DNA from 3 places in the Rahnella variigena genome. Region 1 is predicted to be linked to each of the others. Evidence: predicted binding sites of a transcription regulator. Region 1 holds the regulator's gene; each other region holds the start of a gene.
The links. Region 1 encodes PhoB, which activates phosphate uptake and scavenging genes when phosphate is short. Its sites were predicted from a motif close to CTGTCATAAAACTGNCNNAT; they were not measured.
Positions count from the first base shown of each region.

Region 2: the regulator PhoB is predicted to act here: its motif matches at 1,441-1,460, upstream of pstS (phosphate ABC transporter substrate-binding protein PstS).
Region 3: the regulator PhoB is predicted to act here: its motif matches at 2,103-2,122, upstream of CKQ54_RS03950 (MIP/aquaporin family protein).

Region 1 is NZ_NSDJ01000001.1:1,866,236-1,869,875, forward strand. It holds gene sbcC (exonuclease subunit SbcC) at 1-15, opposite strand, end outside; gene sbcD (exonuclease subunit SbcD) at 12-1,250, opposite strand; gene phoB (phosphate response regulator transcription factor PhoB) at 1,489-2,178, shown strand; gene phoR (phosphate regulon sensor histidine kinase PhoR) at 2,201-3,520, shown strand; gene CKQ54_RS08570 (helix-turn-helix domain-containing protein) at 3,553-3,640, opposite strand, start outside.
Region 2 is NZ_NSDJ01000001.1:727,465-731,104, reverse strand. It holds gene glmS (glutamine--fructose-6-phosphate transaminase (isomerizing)) at 1-299, shown strand, start outside; gene rluF (23S rRNA pseudouridine(2604) synthase RluF) at 465-1,349, shown strand; gene pstS (phosphate ABC transporter substrate-binding protein PstS) at 1,566-2,606, shown strand; gene pstC (phosphate ABC transporter permease PstC) at 2,798-3,640, shown strand, end outside.
Region 3 is NZ_NSDJ01000001.1:850,558-854,197, reverse strand. It holds gene CKQ54_RS03965 (1,4-dihydroxy-2-naphthoate polyprenyltransferase) at 1-799, shown strand, start outside; gene rraA (ribonuclease E activity regulator RraA) at 920-1,405, shown strand; gene zapB (septal ring assembly protein ZapB) at 1,470-1,709, opposite strand; gene CKQ54_RS03950 (MIP/aquaporin family protein) at 2,286-3,134, shown strand; gene glpK (glycerol kinase GlpK) at 3,180-3,640, shown strand, end outside.

The DNA.
Region 1 (3,640 bases):
GCTGAGAATTTTCATTGTGCGCTGTCCTCCGCATTCTGACCGCTGGTGACCTGTTCAACAACCTGCGCAAACAGCGTGCGCATCCGCGCCTGACGCGGTTCGTCAGGATCCGGTTCCAGTGCCAGCCGTCTTTCAAAGACGTCACTGACACTCAGTTCGCTGAGTGTCTCTTTCTCCTGTTGCTCAATGCTGTTGATACGCTGTTCTTTACTGCGGCGTAAAAGCACCACTTCTACCGGCAGATCTTCCGTCAGCGCCTGAATGCGGCGCTGAATATCACTGAGATAATCTTGCGTGGCGACTTCAATATCCAGCCAGGCCGGTTTGGCCGGATCGCCGCCTTCGAACTGCGCCAGTTGTTTTTCGATTTCTGCCAGCGAGCCTTTGATTATCTGCATCGGCTGGAAAACGGGAATTTCCAGCGTGTCGATGGCGTTGAGCGTCGCGCCGTCGAAATCGAGTAAGTACACACTTTTGGCTTTACTCAGTTCGTCAAAACTCAGTGCAATCGGCGAACCGCTGTAACGGATATGTTCGGTTTTGGCGACGCACTGTGCGCGGTGAATATGACCAAGTGCCACGTAATCGACCGGCGGAAACGCCTGCGCCGGGAAGGCATCGAGTGTGCCGATATAGATGTCGCGCACGGAATCGGAGGTGCTGACGCCAACCGTGGTCAGATGGCCGGTAGCAATGATCGGTAGCGAAACGCCGAGTTCGTCGCGTTTGGTCTGCGCGGCCTGCCACAACGCGTCATAATGCGTGGCGATGGCTTCCTGTAATGCCAGCTGTTTGTCGCTGCCGGATTGTCCCGCCTGACTGGCGAGCAAATCCCGCGGACGTAAAAACGGAATAGCGCAAAGTACCGCGCCCGGTTTTCCGTCACGCTGGTTGAGCACTAAAATCTGTTCAGAGAGGTTTTCGCCGACGGTCGCAATCACCCGCGTATTCAGGCAGGAAAGCAGCTCACGTGATTCATTTAATGTCGCGACAGAATCGTGATTTCCGGCCAGCACCACCAGCTGACAGCCGGTTTGTTGCAACTCGACGACGAAGCGATTGTAAAGCTCGCGGGCATAGCTGGGTGGCGAACCGGTATCGAATATATCGCCTGCCACAATCACGGCATCTACCTGATGTTGCTGCACCTGACCGGTCAGCCAGCGCAAAAATGCCTGATGTTCGGCGGCGCGGCTTTTGGTGAAAAAGTACTGGCCGAGGTGCCAGTCTGACGTGTGGATCAGGCGCATGAGACTCCCGTATGGATCCTGGATGACGACAATGGGGCAAAGTATAAACGTCGGCGGGGGACGCTGTCCCCGATAAATCGGACCAATTTCAGCGAGATGGCAGCTGAATAGAAGAAATGTATCTGTCATATTTGACTGTAATGAACCATCCTTTCTATTCATAAATCTGTCACAAAACTGACGCATAATGGCGCCCGCAATCAAATAAAAGATCGCTAACCTATTGGCAGGACCTACGATGGCAAGACGTATATTGGTGGTTGAAGACGAAGCTCCAATCCGTGAAATGGTGTGTTTTGTACTGGAACAGAATGGCTATCAGGCAGTAGAAGCTGAAGATTTTGATTCAGCCGTTGGCCAGCTGGTAGAACCTTACCCTGAACTTATCCTGCTCGACTGGATGTTACCCGGCGGTTCCGGTATTCAGTTTATCAAACATCTCAAACGTGAAGCACTGACCCGCGAAATTCCGGTGATGATGCTGACCGCCCGCGGTGAAGAAGAAGACAGGGTGCGCGGCCTGGAAGTCGGTGCCGATGATTACATCACCAAACCGTTTTCTCCAAAAGAACTGGTTGCACGTATTAAAGCCGTGATGCGCCGCATCTCGCCAATGGCGGTGGAAGAAGTGATCGACATGCAGGGTTTAAGCCTGGATCCGTCGTCTCACCGTGTGATGGCCAACGAGCAGGCGCTCGATATGGGGCCGACCGAATTTAAATTATTGCACTTCTTTATGACCCACTCCGAACGTGTTTACAGCCGCGAACAGTTGCTCAATAACGTCTGGGGCACTAACGTTTATGTGGAAGATCGCACGGTAGACGTGCATATTCGTCGTTTACGTAAAGCGCTGGAAACCAGTGGACATGACAGAATGATCCAGACTGTTCGTGGAACCGGATACCGTTTTTCAACGCGTTATTGAGTCCCCACAGCGGAGAATCTGTGTGCTAGAACGTTTGTCATGGAAACGATTGGCCGGTGAATTCTTTCTCTTTTGCCTGCCCGCGTTAATCCTCGGTATCTTCGTCGGCCATTTCGGCTGGCTCCTCTTTGCGTCGCTGCTGGCGGCGCTGGGCTGGAATTATTACAACCAGCTCAAACTCTCTCACTGGCTGTGGCTTGACCGCAGCATAACCCCGCCGAATGGCCGCTGGAGCTGGGAGCCTCTGTTTTACGGGCTGAACCAGATGCAGATGCGTAACCGCCGTCGCCGTCGTGAATTAGGTCAGCTCATCAAACGTTTCCGCAGCGGTGCCGAATCATTACCCGATGCGGTGGTATTGACGACGGAAGAGGGCAATATTTTCTGGTGTAACGGACTGGCGCAAGATTTGCTCGGTTTCCGCTGGCCGGAGGATAACGGACAACACATCTTTAACCTGCTGCGTTATCCCGAGTTTCGTACCTGGATCCAGACCCGTGATTTCAGCCGTGCCCTGAATTTGCAACTCAATAACGAGCATTACGTCGAGTTTCGCGTGATGCCTTATTCCGAAGGGCAACTGCTGATGGTGGCGCGTGATGTTACGCAGATGCGTCAGCTCGAAGGTGCGCGTCGTAACTTCTTCGCTAACGTTAGTCATGAACTGAGAACCCCGCTGACTGTATTGCAGGGATATCTGGAAATGATGGAAGACGCCAAACTGGAAGAGCCGTTTCGTACCAAAGCGCTGGACACCATGCAGGAACAGACGCGGCGCATGGACGGGCTGGTCAAGCAACTGCTGACACTGTCAAAAATCGAAGCATCAGCAAATATCGATATGCAGGAGAAAGTCGATATTCCGGTGATGCTCGGCATGCTGGAGCGCGAAGTGCAATCTTTAAGCGGTGGCCGTCACGAAGTGGTGTTCCGTGTAAACGAGAAACTGAAGGTCTTTGGCAATGAAGATCAGTTACGCAGCGCGGTGTCGAATCTGGTGTACAACGCCGTCAACCACACCCCGGCGGGGACGCGGATAGAAGTCAGCTGGCAACAAACGCCGCATGGCGCGCAGTTCCAGATCAGTGATAACGGGCCGGGCATTGCGCCGCAACACCTGCCGCGTCTGACTGAACGTTTCTACCGGGTTGATAAAGCGCGTTCGCGCCAGACGGGGGGCAGCGGTCTGGGGCTGGCCATTGTCAAACACGCCCTGAGTCATCACAACGCCAAACTTGAAGTGATGAGTGAAGTCGGCGTTGGTACCCGCTTTATATTTACACTGGCACCGAAACTGATTGTTCCTCAGGAACAGGCCAGCCAAAGCGATGTGAAGGGATAAAAAAGTAGCCACAGCCCACGCTGTGGCTTCTTTTAGCAGATGATCTGTAAACCTTTTTCTTCGATCAGCATCAGTAAGATCAGAGCCGCACCGGTGGGTTTGGTTTCGTCACGCTCCCAT
Region 2 (3,640 bases), 1.1 Mb from region 1:
TTGACGCGGATATGCCGGTGATCGTCGTTGCACCTAATAACGAATTGCTGGAAAAACTGAAATCGAATATCGAAGAAGTGCGCGCCCGTGGCGGGCTGCTGTATGTCTTCGCCGATCAGGACGCCGGTTTCACTGACAGCGAAGGGATGAAAATTATCCAGCTGCCACACGTTGAAGAAATCGTCGCACCGATTTTCTACACCGTGCCATTACAGTTGCTGTCCTACTACGTTGCGCTGATTAAAGGCACCGACGTTGACCAGCCACGTAACCTGGCGAAGTCTGTGACCGTCGAATAAAATCGACCGGTTCAGTCGCTGATTCTCTGAGCGCCTTTCGGGGCGCTTTTTTATTGTTTCCGGTTTGTCTCTTTCTCAGTAAACGGTCACGATTTTCTTCTCTCAGACTTCGTAACCCGCGCCGGATAAGGTATAGTTCGCGTTTTTCTGAAGGTGCTTTGCTCAATGCAGACCGACTCCATTCGTCTTAACAAATACATCAGCGAGAGCGGAATTTGCTCGCGCCGCGATGCCGATCGTTACATCGAACAGGGAAATGTTTTTATTAACGGCAGGCGTGCCGCGGTAGGGGCTCAGGTATTTGCCGGCGATGTGGTGAAAGTGAATGGTCAGGTTATCGAGCCGCGTGATGAAGAAGATCTGGTACTGATCGCGCTGAACAAACCTGTCGGCATCATCACCACGATGGAAGAAGGTGAGCGGGACAACATCCGTGATTTCGTTAACCACAGCAAACGCGTCTTCCCGATTGGCCGTCTGGATAAAGATTCCCAGGGCCTGATTTTACTGACCAATCACGGTGATCTGGTCAACAAAATCCTGCGTGCCGGTAACGACCACGAAAAAGAATACATTGTGACCGTCAACAAGCCGATCACAGACGAGTTTATTGCCGGTATGGGCGCGGGCGTGCCGATGCTCGGTACCGTGACCAAAAAGTGCAAAGTGAAGAAAGAAGCGCCGATGGTGTTTCGTATTACGCTGGTTCAGGGGCTTAACCGCCAGATCCGCCGTATGACCAAGCACTTTGGTTTTGAAGTCACTAAGCTCGAACGCGTGCGCATCATGAACATCAATCTGAAAGGATTGCCGCTGGGCGAATGGCGCGACCTGACCGATGATGAACTGATTGAGTTATTTAAACTGATTGAAAATTCGTCGTCTGAAGATAAACCGGCGAAAAAAGCGCAGGCAAAAACTGCTCAGGCTAAGAAACCCACTGCTGCAAAACCCGCTGTCACAAAACCGAAAAATACCGAAAAACCGGAGGGTAATTCAGGCTCCCGTAAGCGTTTTGCGCAGCCCGGACGTAAGAAGAAAGGGCGATAATTTGCCCGCTTTTTGTCATCTGCCGGTGTCACAACCGGCATTTCCCGCTTAAAACCCCCGCATTTTGCCCGTATGGTTCGAATTGTGACCAGTGTCATGAAACTGTCACATAACGTACATTTTACTGTCACTAAACTGTCCTATTTTCCTCCTGTGCCAAACACTTTAATTAACGTCGACATCAGTCGGGAAGTTTAAAACCACCAGGAGTGGAACATGAAATTGATGCGTAACACCGTCGCCGGTCTTGTAGCAGCGACTTTCTCCCTCACAGCAATGTCTGCTTTCGCTGCCACTAACCTGACTGGCGCTGGCGGTACCTTCCCAGCTCCTGTTTACGCTAAGTGGGCTGACGCATATCAGAAAGAAACCGGTACTCAGGTTAACTATCAGGGCATCGGTTCTTCCGGCGGCGTAAAACAAATCATCGCCAAGACCGTAGACTTCGGCGCATCTGATGCCCCGATGAAAGACGAAGATCTGGCCAAAAACGGCCTGTTCCAGTTCCCTACCGTGATCGGTGGCGTGGTACTGGCTGTTAACATCCCGGGGATCAAATCCGGTCAGCTGACGCTGGACGGCGCAACGCTGGGTGATATCTACCTCGGCAAAATCAAAAAGTGGAACGACGCGGCGATCACCAAGCTGAACCCGGGCGTGAAACTGCCAGACACCAACATCGCGGTCGTTCGCCGTGCTGACGGTTCCGGTACCTCTTATGTCTTCACCAGCTACCTGGCGAAAGTAAACAGCGAGTGGAAAGACAAAATCGGTTCTGGTTCTACTGTGAACTGGCCAACGGGTCTCGGCGGTAAAGGTAACGACGGCGTTGCAGCCTTTGTTCAGCGTCTGCCTGGTTCAATCGGTTATGTAGAATATGCTTACGCCAAGCAAAACAACCTGGCTTACACCAAGCTGGTTGATGCTGACGGTAAAGCGATCAGCCCGACGGAAGAATCCTTCAGCGCAGCGGCTAAAGGCGCTGACTGGAGCAAAACCTTCGCTCAGGACCTGACTAATCAGAAAGGTGACAATGCGTGGCCAATCAGCTCCACCACCTTCATTCTGATTTACAAAGATCAGCAAGACGCAGCGAAAGGCACTGAAGTGCTGAAGTTCTTCGACTGGGCTTACAAAAACGGCAACAAGCTGACGACCGATCTGGATTACGCAGCTCTGCCTGAATCAGTGGTTGAGCAGATCCGTGCAGCATGGAAAACCAACGTTAAAGACAGCAGCGGCAAAGCACTGTACTAGGAATACCCGTCATACCTGAAGCTGCACCGGCGTTAGCTGCGCTCGTTCACCCGAATCACTTACCTGAGTAAGCTCACCGGGATTCACTTGCAGCTGGCTTGGTGCAACTCCAATTATTTTGGGTATAGTAACTCTGCTTCATTCCCTCTCCGGCCGGGGAGGGAATTAAATCTGAATTAAAAGAGAGTGGTATGGCTGAATACAAGCCGGCTATCAAGGCACCCAGCAAAAACGGTGACATCATCTTCGGCGCTCTGGTCAAACTGGCTGCGCTGATTGTGCTATTCATGCTGGGCGGCATTATCGTCTCGCTGTTTATTGCTTCCCTGCCGAGCATCGAAAAGTTTGGTTTATCCTTCCTGTGGACGAAAATCTGGGATGCTCCGAACGAACAATTCGGCGCACTGGTGCCGATTTACGGCACGGTCGTGACCTCCATTATTGCCTTGCTGATTGCAGTTCCTGTCAGCTTTGGTATCGCATTATTCCTCACTGAGCTGGCGCCGAACTGGATGAAACGCCCGCTGGGTATTGCTATCGAACTGCTGGCGGCGATCCCCAGCATTGTTTATGGCATGTGGGGGCTGTTTGTTTTCGCCCCACTGTTTGCGCAGTACTTCCAGACGCCTGTGGGTGATGTACTTTCCGGTATCCCGATTGTTGGCGCACTGTTCGCCGGCCCGGGTTTTGGTATCGGTATTCTGGCGGCGGGCGTCATTCTCGCCATTATGATCATCCCGTACATTGCCTCCGTCATGCGTGACGTGTTCGAGCAAACGCCGGTGATGATGAAAGAATCTGCTTACGGCATTGGTTGCACCACGTGGGAAGTGATCTGGCGCATCGTGTTGCCTTTCACCAAAAACGGCGTTATCGGTGGCGTGATGTTAGGTCTGGGACGCGCACTGGGCGAAACCATGGCAGTGACCTTTATTATCGGTAACACCTACCAGCTCGACAGCGCCTCACTTTATGCGCCGGGCAACAGTATTACCTCCGCACTGGCAAACGAATTTGCCGAAGCGGAAGCCGGC
Region 3 (3,640 bases), 1.0 Mb from region 1:
CGTTTTCCATCCGCTTATCGCGCTTCTGGCACTTCTGACTGCCGGATGTCTGCAAATTTTGTCGAATCTGGCAAATGACTATGGCGACGCCGAAAAAGGCAGCGATACCCCCGATCGCGTCGGGCCATTGCGCGGTATGCAAAAAGGCCTGATTACGGCCGCACAAATGAAGCGCGCCATCATGCTGACTATTGCGCTGACCATCGTTTGCGGGATTGCACTGATTGCCGTTGCCTGCCACAAACCGAGCGACGTGGTAGGTTTTCTGATCCTCGGTCTGCTCTCGATTGGCGCCGCCATCACCTATACCGTCGGCACGCGCCCTTACGGTTACATGGGACTGGGTGATATTTCCGTGCTGATTTTCTTCGGCTGGATAAGCGTCGCGGGCACATTCTATTTGCAGGCGGGTTATTTCGACTGGATCGTGATGTTACCGGCGACGGCGACCGGTTTGCTCTCGACCGCGGTGCTCAATATCAATAATTTGCGCGATATCGAAACCGACAGTGCGAATGGCAAGAACACGCTGGCTGTACGTCTCGGCCCGGTCAATGCCCGCCGCTATCATGCAACCATTTTGACGGCCGCTGTCGTGTGTCTGGCGATATTCTCCGCCGTGCATCTGCATCACTGGACTGGCTGGTTGTTTATTCTGGCGATTCCGATGCTGGCAAAACACGTCCTGCGTGTGATGCGCGCTAAAACATCCACCGAAGTACGTCCCCTTCTGGAACATATGGTAAAAGCGGCGTTACTGACTAACATCTTGTTTGCGATGGGTCTGTTGCTCAACTGAGTAAAGTTGGCCTGATGTGCGTTTATCGGGCTGCTTTTCACATTTAACAATTGATGATTTTGCCAACATCTGCCGGAAAGGGATATACTGAACACTCATGCAGCAACCAGATGAAATCCTATGAAATACGATACTTCCGAACTTTGCGACATCTACCATGAAGAAGTGAATGTCGTCGAACCCCTGTTCTCCAACTTTGGCGGCCGTACTTCATTTGGCGGGCAAATCACGACAGTGAAATGCTTTGAAGATAATGGCTTGCTTTATGACCTGCTGGAAGAAAATGGCCGTGGCCGCGTGTTAGTGGTCGATGGCGGCGGCTCTGTTCGTCGCGCATTGCTGGATGCCGGACTGGCACGCCAGGCATTGCAAAACGAATGGGAAGGCATTGTGATTTACGGTGCTGTCCGTCAGGTAGACGATCTGGAAGAGCTCGACATCGGCATTCAGGCGATGGCAGCCATTCCTGCGGGCGCAGGCAGTGAAGGGATCGGCGAAAGCGACATTCGTGTCAATTTTGGCGGCGTCACCTTCTTCTCCGGCGATCATCTGTATGCCGACAATACCGGCATCGTGTTGTCAGAAGATCCGCTCGATATCGAGTAAACCGCTGTTTTCAGCCACAAAAAAGGACGCCGAGGCGTCCTTTTTCATTGAATGGCGGAAGTACTCAGACTTCTTCCATTTTTCCCAACAGTGCACGCAGACGATCCTGCCAGACGTGTTGTTCTTCTTTCAGCTGCGCGTTTTCACGCACCAGAGACTCGTGATTGCCGCTGGCCTGCTGAACTTCCTGAGACAAGGTGTTGTTCTGCTCTTTCAGTTCTTCGATTTCCATCTGCAACAGAGTGATGGTATCAATCGCTTGCTGAACTTTAGCTTCTAATTTCTCAAATACTTCAAATGACATTTTTCGGTCCCCTTATGTTCGCAAGGCGCACATCTTATGTTCTGCCGCATCGTCCGGACACGGCTCAAAAATTCCTGCACTCCGTCGATTTTCATAACGAATTCAATTCAAAATTTCGTATAAACGTCGGGTGTCTTAACGGGTGATTGTATGTAGCCAGCTTTGCCCTGTCTACCCAGAACCCCTTTATCCACGCAGTCTGTTGCAATTTAACAGTGCCGGGTATCAGGAAATGCTTAAAAAGCGGTACCGCTTACCAGAAATCGTCCTTAATACCGAATAACCTTAGCCGCCGTAGTGCTATGCGGCGGGGTGTTCGTTTGGCTCAAACGCCCGTATAAAATGTTAAACCCTGTGCTTTTTGCTCTACATCAAGTTAAGCCAATACGCGAAATCGCTCATTTTTATGACACGACACACAAAATTTGATTTCGCTATTTCTCGTTTATGCTCGTTAACGATAAATTCACATTACGTTCTCATTTAATGATGAACGTCAAAATCCGATTACGTTCACGTACGCACGACAGAAAAACTATAACTAACCATTAACATCATCCTTAGCAGGATCAAACTATGAGCCAAACCATGAGTTCCACATTAAAAGGTCAGTGCATCGCTGAGTTTCTGGGTACCGGGCTTATCATTTTCTTCGGTGCGGGCTGTGTTGCTGCGCTGAAACTTGCCGGAGCATCCTTTGGCCAGTGGGAAATCAGTATCGTCTGGGGATTTGGTGTGGCAATGGCCATCTACCTGACTGCCGCGATTTCAGGCGCACACCTGAACCCGGCTGTAACCGTCGCATTATGTTTGTTCGCGAACTTTGAAGGACGCAAAGTTCTGCCTTACATCATCGCACAGGTTGCAGGCGCCTTCTGTGCCGCCGCACTGGTCTACGGCCTTTATTACAATCTGTTCTTCGATTTCGAGCAAAGCCACAACATGGTGCGCGGCAGTGTCGAAAGTCTGGATCTGGCCGGTATCTTCTCGACCTATCCAAACCCGCACATCAGCGTATTACAGGCATTCTTCGTTGAAACCGTGATTACTGCAGTTCTGATGGCGCTGATCCTCGGCCTGACTGACGACGGTAACGGCCTGCCGCGTGGCCCGCTGGCACCGCTGCTGATCGGTATTCTGATTGCAGTTATCGGCGCATCAATGGGGCCACTGACCGGATTCGCCCTGAACCCTGCGCGTGACTTCGGTCCTAAACTTTTCGCCTACTTCGCTGGCTGGGGCAAAGTCGCCTTTACCGGTGCCCGCGATATCCCTTATTTCCTGGTGCCAATTTTCGGTCCGCTGGTGGGTGCTGCCCTGGGTGCCGCCGGTTATAAAGCGTTGATTAGTCGCAATCTGCCACATCAGATTAATGTGCCGGTTGAAGATAAAGCACCGCAGCCAACCAAACAGCGTAAGGCCTGATCGGCTAAACTGTTCCACAGCTTACTTATTCGCAGGATGAACATTATGTCAGCAGATACGACTCACGAAAAAAAATACATTGTCGCACTCGACCAGGGTACGACCAGTTCACGCGCCGTGGTTCTGGATCACGATGCCAACATCGTCAGCGTTTCACAGCGCGAATTCACCCAGATATACCCTAAATCTGGCTGGGTTGAGCATGACCCGATGGAAATCTGGTCTTCGCAAAGCTCGGTGCTGGTGGAAGTGCTGGCGAAAGCCGACATCAACTCTGATCAGATCGCCGGTATCGGTATCACCAACCAGCGTGAAACCACCATCGTGTGGGAAAAAGAAACCGGCAAGCCAATCTATAACGCGATTGTGTGGCAATGCCGCCGTACTGCTGACATCTGTGAAAAGCTGAAAAAAGATGGCATGGAAGAGTACATCCGTCATAACACCGGCCTGGTGGTTGACCCGTATTTCTCCGGCACCAAACTGAAATGGATCCTCGATCACGT